Regions from separate parts of the Pectobacterium punjabense genome, predicted to be linked through region 2. Evidence: predicted binding sites of a transcription regulator. Region 2 holds the regulator's gene; the other holds the start of a gene.
The links. The regulator Fur, encoded in region 2, represses iron uptake genes when iron is present. The targets are predictions, from matches to a motif close to ATAATAATGAGAACNACTATCAA.
Positions count from the first base shown of each region.

Region 1: a site for Fur is predicted at 2,280-2,302, ahead of exbB (tol-pal system-associated acyl-CoA thioesterase). Genes of this name have one in related genera too.

Region 1 is NZ_CP038498.1:427,583-431,798, reverse strand. It holds gene E2566_RS02005 (YiiG family protein) at 1-523, shown strand, start outside; gene E2566_RS02000 (hypothetical protein) at 520-711, opposite strand; gene exbD (TonB system transport protein ExbD) at 746-1,171, opposite strand; gene exbB (tol-pal system-associated acyl-CoA thioesterase) at 1,175-2,179, opposite strand; gene E2566_RS01985 (TRAP transporter substrate-binding protein) at 2,853-3,830, shown strand; gene E2566_RS01980 (TRAP transporter small permease) at 3,945-4,216, shown strand, end outside.
Region 2 is NZ_CP038498.1:1,485,253-1,489,468, reverse strand. It holds gene E2566_RS06645 (methyl-accepting chemotaxis protein) at 1-514, opposite strand, end outside; gene fldA (flavodoxin FldA) at 1,404-1,931, shown strand; gene fur (ferric iron uptake transcriptional regulator) at 2,261-2,710, shown strand; gene glnS (glutamine--tRNA ligase) at 2,774-4,216, opposite strand, start outside.

The sequences.
Region 1 (4,216 bases), 1.1 Mb from region 2:
GGCACGCGGTAAGGCGATGCACGGCGACATCGTCAAACACTATGCGGCATTCAACACGGCCAGCCGTCAGTTCAATCAGGCACTGGAAGAAGCCAACGATGAGCGCCAACTGAAGCAACTGGCAGAAATTGAGAAGAGTGAAGGTCGTCAGTTCAATTACTGGTATATGGCTACCATGCTCAGCGCCAAACAGCTGGTGAACATGCTGACGCAGGATAACTTCGACATCAACACCGCCACAGCCCGGCTCAAAGCCTATGAAGACAACGCTGACGCCCTGATCGAACTGGCCAAGCAGCCCGACGCCGCAAAACCCGCAACATGGTCCGTAATGGATTCACCATTGGAAAATTATCGCGTGTCCGCCAAAGAGCGCCTGCGCCGCATACGCGATAAAACCCCCTACAGCCAAGGTGAGCGCCTGCTACTGTCCAAGAACTCCGGCTGGATGGTGGATGGCAGCGCCGATAAGCTCATCAAGAACTACAACTCACTAGTGGAAAGCAGCAACCGTCTGCGCTAACTCATGCGACCACGTTGCATAGAAAGATGACCGCGCGGCGAGTTAACCCTGCCGCGCATCTTGGTGAAGAGTGCGGGAAATAGTGCCTTGGTCGCTTTTTTGCGTGCAGAGTTTGCGGCGTTCTCCAGCATTCGCACGGCAATGACGTCATTCTGAAATAAAAAAAGGAATGCGGTTTGGATCTTCATCCCGCATTCCTTCTTAAAACACCATTCTCAAGCGTTATTTAGCAGCAGCGGTTTCCGCACCAACCAAGCCAACCTTGAGGTAGCCCGCTTTACGCAGTGAATCCATCACGCTCATGATAGTTTCATAATCAACGCTTTTATCCGCCTGAAAGAAGATAGTTGTTTCTTTGTTGGCGCTGGTTTTCGCATCCAACACCTGAGCCAGAGACTGCTCGTTAATCGCCTCTTCCCCCAGAAACATTTGCTTATCCGCTTTTACCGTCAGATAAAGTGGCTTCTCTGGACGCGGCTGCGGTACTGCTGATGATGCTGGCAGATCGACACGAATGTCCACCGTTGCCAGCGGTGCCGCCACCATGAAGATGATCAGCAGAACCAGCATGACGTCAATGAACGGCGTGACGTTGATGTCATGCATTTCACCGTCATCACCCGCGTCCTCCTTCAAATGCATCGCCATGACTTAACCCACCCGCAGTTTATGCGCTGCTGAAGACGCCCGGTTATCGTTGCTGGCGGCAACGTCAAGATCGCGGCTTTGCAACAGCAACACTTGTGCCGCCACATCGCCAACCGTCGCTTTGTAGCCAGCAATCGAACGAGCGAAGACGTTATAGATAACCACCGCAGGAATCGCAGCGACCAGACCAATCGCCGTCGCCAGCAGAGCTTCTGCAATCCCCGGTGCAACCACCGCCAGGTTAGTCGTTTGCGTCTGTGCAATACCGATGAAGCTGTTCATGATGCCCCATACCGTACCGAACAACCCCACAAACGGTGCAACTGCCCCAACCGTTGCCAGATAGCCATTGCCACGTCCCATATGACGCCCGGTAGCCGCCACGCGACGTTCCAGACGAAACGCGGTGCGCTCTTTAATCCCGTTGTTGTCATCCGAACGTGCGGAGAGTTCCAGTTCGTTCTGCGCATCCACCAATAGCTGTTGCGCTACACTGCCTGGTTTGAACGCCTCCGCCGTTTCCAGCGCATCGTCCAGCGTTTTCGCCTGTTCCAGCGCCAGATACTCACGGCGCAGGCGACGTTTCGCGCCAGACATTTCAACGCTTTTACTGAAGAAAATCGCCCAGGTAATCACGGAAGCCAACAGCAAGCCGATCATCACCGTTTTCACCACGGCATCAGCATGCTGGTACATGCCCCAGACGGACAAATCAGTCTTCATCAGGTTATTCGTACCCGGTGCAGCACTGGCCGGAAGCGTGAGCGCGGATGCTGGTGCATCGGTTGTCACGGGGGCAGAAGGGGATGCAGCAGCAGGCTGAGCGGCTGGCGCTGCATTCTCTGTCGATAACGGCGTCGTTGCCGGCGCTGCAAACGCATTTCCACTTAGTCCCGCCGTACACAGCAGGATAACCAGCACGCTACGGGAAAATGCGCTGAACGCACCACGTTTTTTTTGCCAGGTTGATAACACCTGTTGAGTTGTATTACTGACAGCCGTCTTCACGCTGTGCCTCCACCATTCGTTCTGTACAATAACGTGCACATACCCGCAGGTATTAATGCCGCAATAACGCAGCCTGAAATGATACCAAACCCTGAACGAATTGATAGTCGTTCTCATTATTATTTACGCCAGATAACACACTTTTTCTTGCGTTCTGACAGGGTTTTTAGGGGTATTACCTGCATATCGCTGGGAAATGCATAAAAAAATCATGAAACATAGCATCCAGAAATATATCTCAGGAGAGAGCCGCAGGTACTCACTTAGAGCACAGCGTTATACCGCTAGGCTTTTGTGATCGACATTAAGTTATCACACCATTTCATGGTGGCTGGCGATAGGTTAAATGAAATGAATGGAAACACAAACACACAATAAGATAAATAAAAACACCATGTTACGCATATTGAGATTGGGGAAATAGGAATAAAACCCCTATAAAACAGCATTTCATATTAGCTTTTTCTTTTGTGACACGAGTCATTCTACGAAGTTGTATAATAGGTTAGCTTAACTCATAGAGAATGCCGACGCGCACCACGATAATATCCCATACAAGGATGCCGTCGTCTCACCACTGTACCACCATAAGTTATTCTATTTTTTCATAGGTTTATTTTTTCAATCACCATTTGATTATCGATAATGTCACCCTACCTCTGGAGATAATTCAATGAAGCTGTCGAAAACATTGATCGGCGTTTGTCTGAGTTCTACTGTACTCCTGATGAGCCACGCGATTCAGGCGCAACAAATTAAAGCCTCCGATGTTCACCCTGAAGGATATCCGAATGTCGTCGCCGTACAGAAAATGGGAGAGAAATTAAAAGCTGCCACAGGTGGCAGACTGGAAATTAAAACCTTCCCTGGCGGCGTATTAGGTGATGAAAAACAAATGATTGAGCAGGCGCAGCTCGGTGCCATTGATATTATTCGTGTATCAATGACGCCCGTTGCCGCTATTTTACCGGAAATAGAAGTCTTTACGCTGCCCTATATTTTCCGTGATGAAGATCATCTGCATAAAGTACTGGATGGAAAAATCGGGCAGGAAATTGGTGATAAGATTACTCAGAACAGTAAATCAAAATTGGTTTTCCTAGGCTGGATGGACGCGGGAACGCGTAATTTAATCACCAAGCAGCCAGTAGCCAAACCAGAAGACCTCAAAGGCATGAAAATTCGCGTCCAAACCAGTCAGGTCGCTCTCGCAACGCTGAAAGCCATGGGCGCCAACTCCATCGCCATGGGCACCAGTGAAGTCTTTAGCGGCATGCAAACCGGCGTGATTGACGGCACTGAGAATAATCCGCCAACCTATGTCGCACATAACTACATGCCTGTTGCCAAGAATTTCACCTGGAGCCGCCACTTTATTATTCCGGAGCTGTTCCTGTACTCCAAAACCAAATGGGACAAGCTTTCCAAAGAAGATCAGGATCTTATCCTGAAGCTGGCGAAAGAAGCGCAGCAAGAACAGCGCGTGCTGTGGAATGAGTATACTCAGCAATCTCTGGATAAAATGAAGGCCGGTGGCGTTCAATTCCATGAAATTGATACCGAGTACTATTTCAAAGCTACGCAGCCTGTACGCGATCAGTTTGGTGCCAAATACCAGGATCTGATTAAAGCCGTCGCCGACGTCCAATAATCAATATCTCATCTGAGCGGATAAATAGCCTGCTATTTATCCGCCACCATGAATAGCCTCGTATTAACAATTATCCTTCGCTGCTCATTTAGCGAAGTGAATATAGGTGGCGCAATGGCACAGTCTTATCACTTAAGTATGGATATACTCTATCGTATTGCCATGTGGGTTTCTGGTCTGGCGTTATTAATTATGACGCTAATAATTCCTATCGGCATATTCGCACGTTATGTTTTAAATTCAGCCTTATCCTGGCCAGAACCCATTTCGATTATTTGTATGGTGACGTTTACTTTTGTAGGCGCAGCCGTCAGTTACCGTTCTAGCTCACATATTGCAGTCAGCATGTTTACCGACAGATTGCCAGAATCCGGTAAGAAGATTTG
Region 2 (4,216 bases):
TACTGAACGCAGATAGAGAAGCACCAAACTGGCGACTCAATGGCGGCACAACATTCTTGGCCTGATTTTGGTAATCATCCAGCGCGTTGGCAGCGGCCTTTTGATAAAGCGGTTCTACGCCCTGAACAACCAGATTATTCCAGTCACGGCTGACAGCTTGCACCAGAGCATCGTCCAGACTCGCATGATCGATAGCATTAAACGCCACCAGATCAGACTTCAGCTTATCCAGCGCGACGAGCGCGGAGGCCTGCTCTTTATCTGCGGTGGCATTATCACCACTGCGACGCGCATCTACAGCGCGCGCCAGACGAGTTACCATACGAAAGTATTGATCGTTACCCTGATTGATAAAGTTCATGTTCTGAACCAGCAAGGTGCTGGTTTTCGAGGTCGCTGTCATCTCTTTAAAAGAGAACATGGTATATATTGATACGCCGCCCCAAAGAACACAAAAAATGCCCAGCACCCATAGCATAGCGGTTCTGATGGCAATATTTTTAATAAGTCTCATAGCTCACTCCAAATCAGGAAAATGGTTAAAAAGATTTTTATCGCTAATCAACCGATATGAATCAGAAAATTCACACCATGAAACAGGTCACTTCTCCCTAGCGTTCACATTTCACCGAGTTGAAAACTCAAAAACCACGCTAACTCATCGGCTAAATACAGAGAATATTTAGCACTCTTGCTATATTTATTAATATAATTTTTCGCACTGATAATAAATTAGCCTATTTTTATAAATATAAGGTTTTTAATCATAGGGTTGAACGCAAACCGACGGTCACCCGCTTCCCATGCGGATTGGCGTGGGTATGCAGCCAGGCTGGCAAAGCAATTTGGGCATCATTTTCATTTTATTCTTTAACATCAAAAAGCTAAAACCTTTCTCTTTAAGGTTGCATCGTTTCAGCTGTAAATGGTTATAATTCTTATCTTCTTCATTAGGAATTTTCCCGCAAAATGTTACACGCATTCAATTCGATAAAACATTATCTTTTGTATGCATTTTAATTTCCCTGAATAGGGATGTACCGTTCCGTGACTTTTATTTTTCACAAACAGAAGTCTGCTTTTAATTACAATTGAAACAAACCATAAAATAAAAATATCATTCATAAAAAATGAAACGGTGTTGCAAATAAATAACCTTTATAATACTAAGGCTGTGTAGACCTAATCTCAGAAGACATCATACTCACACAATTAAGGTGGGTATTTTAACGCCCATGGAGAGGGTTTTCCGTTTCTTTTATTGCCCTCAGCATTTCGCATGCTCTTGATTTACGCCTCCATACCGATACGAGTTTCTCCTGATGTGAGTGTCTGTTATTATTAACAGATAAGTGGGTGAAATATTACACCATACCATTAGGAATCAAGAGGTTATTCAATTCATGGCACTCATCGGAATATTCTTTGGCAGTGATACGGGCAACACGGAAAACATCGCCAAAACGATCCAACAGCAGTTAGGCACCAACGTTGCTGATGTTCATGACATCGCCAAAAGCAGCAAAGAGGACCTCGAAGGTTTCGATATTCTGCTGTTGGGTATTCCAACCTGGTATTACGGTGAAGCTCAGTGCGATTGGGATGACTTCTTCCCTTCGCTGGAAGAGGTTGATTTCACCGGAAAATTGGTTGCCTTGTTTGGCTGCGGCGATCAGGAAGACTATGCGGAATATTTCTGTGATGCCATGGGCACCATTCGTGACATCATTGAGCCTCGCGGCGCGACGATTGTCGGCCACTGGCCAACTGAAGGTTATTACTTTGAAGCCTCTAAAGGGCTCGCCGACGACAATCACTTCATTGGTTTGGCTATCGATGAAGACCGTCAGCCTGAGCTGACCAGCGAACGCGTAACGACGTGGGTGAAACAAATCAGTGATGAACTGAATCTAAAAGAGCTGGTTGGCTAAGCCATTTTGGCCCTGATAATTTCGATCAGGGCCAAAATAGTATCGATAGGTAAAACCTTTCATAATAATTGATACATTTTTTTAACTTCTATCAGTAAACCTGTACAATAATCCCATCGGTTTTATACGTGCTTCATCCTTTCTTCATTCATCAACAATGGACTGCGCTGTATATCAGTAGTATGAATGGGGACAATATTGTTAACATTCCCTTGTTTTCATTTTGTATGCGCGGTTCTATAATTGAGACGCAATTACATTTTTTGAGCCGACCGATGTCATAGGCTAGGCAGCCTCCATTGATAAGTAAGCAACAGGACTAAACCCGCATGACTGACAACAATACCGCATTAAAGAAGGCCGGCCTGAAAGTCACTCTTCCAAGACTGAAAATACTGGAAGTGCTACAGGACCCTGTCTGTCATCACGTCAGTGCGGAAGATTTATATAAGAGACTGATTGATATGGGTGAAGAGATTGGTCTTGCTACCGTCTATCGCGTACTCAACCAGTTTGATGATGCAGGCATCGTAACCCGTCATAACTTCGAAGGGGGTAAATCCGTCTTTGAACTGACGCAACAGCATCATCACGATCACCTAATTTGCCTCGACTGTGGCAAAGTCATTGAATTCCGCGATGAATCTATCGAAGCACGTCAGCGTGAGATCGCAGAAAGACACGGTATTAAACTGACCAACCACAGTTTGTATCTCTATGGGCATTGCAGTGAAGGGGATTGTCGAGAAGACGAAACTCTGCATGAGTCCACACGATAAATCGACCGCATCAAAAAATAAAACCGCCGAGGCGGTTTTATTTTTGTCTTCTACTTCGTGGCATTAGCCAACCCAAGTATCGCGCAGTCCGACCGTTCGGTTAAACACCAGATGTTCTGCACTGGAGTAAACACGATCGGCACAGAAGTAACCTTCGCGCTCAAACTGATACGCTTTCTCTACTTCCGCCTGTGCCAAGCTCGCCTCGACAAAACCTTGCGTCACTTTCAGTGAGTCTGGGTTAATCGTCGACAGGAAGTCATCCGCCGCGCCAGGGTTCGCCACACTGAACAGACGATCGTACAAGCGGAATTCCGCAGGGACGCCATGTGCAGCGGAGACCCAGTGGATGACGCCTTTCACTTTACGTCCATCAGCCGGATCTTTGCTCAGCGTTTCTGCATCGTAACTGCAATAGATCGTGGTGATAGTGCCCTGCTCGTCTTTTTCAATGCGATCGGCTTTGATCACATAGGCATTACGCAGACGCACTTCTTTACCCAGCACCAAACGTTTGTACTGCTTGTTGGCTTCTTCGCGGAAGTCAGCGCGATCGATGTAAACTTCGCGGCTGAATGCCACCTGACGTGAGCCCATTTCCGGCTTATTAGGATGATTTGGCATCGCAACAAACTCTTCGTGCTCAGCAGACAGATTCTCGATCACCACTTTGACCGGATCTAACACTGCCATTGCACGCGGAGCATTCTCATTCAGATCGTCACGGATGCAGGATTCAAGTGCAGCCATTTCCACGTTATTGTCCTGCTTCGTTACGCCGATGCGCACACAGAATTCACGGACGGAAGCCGCACTATAGCCACGACGACGCAGGCCTGAGATAGTCGGCATACGCGGATCATCCCAGCCTTCAACCACGTTTTCCACGACCAGTTGGTTCAGCTTACGCTTGGACATAATCGCGTATTCGAGATTGAGGCGGGAGAATTCGTACTGGCGTGGGTGACAAGGAATCGTGATGTTATCCAGTACCCAATCGTACAAACGGCGGTTATCCTGGAATTCCAGCGTACACAGCGAATGCGTGATTCCTTCCAATGCGTCGGAAATGCAGTGGGTGAAGTCATACATCGGGTAGATGCACCACTTATTGCCCGTCTGGTGGTGATCGGCGAACTTAATGCGATACAACACAGGATCGCGCATCACGATAAAGGATGATGCCATATCGATTTTTGCACGCAGACAAGCAGTACCTTCGGCAAACCCACCGTTGCGCATTTTTTCAAACAGCGCCAGGTTTTCCTGCACGGTACGGTCACGATAAGGGCTGTTTTTACCCGGTGCCGTCAACGTGCCACGATATTCACGAATCTGATCGGCCGTCAGCTCATCAACGTAAGCCAGTCCTTTACCGATCAGCTCAACCGCATAAGCGTGCAGTTGATCGAAATAATCAGAAGAATAACGAACGTTACCGCTCCATGAAAAACCCAGCCACTCGACGTCACGTTTGATCGACTCAACGTATTCGATATCTTCTTT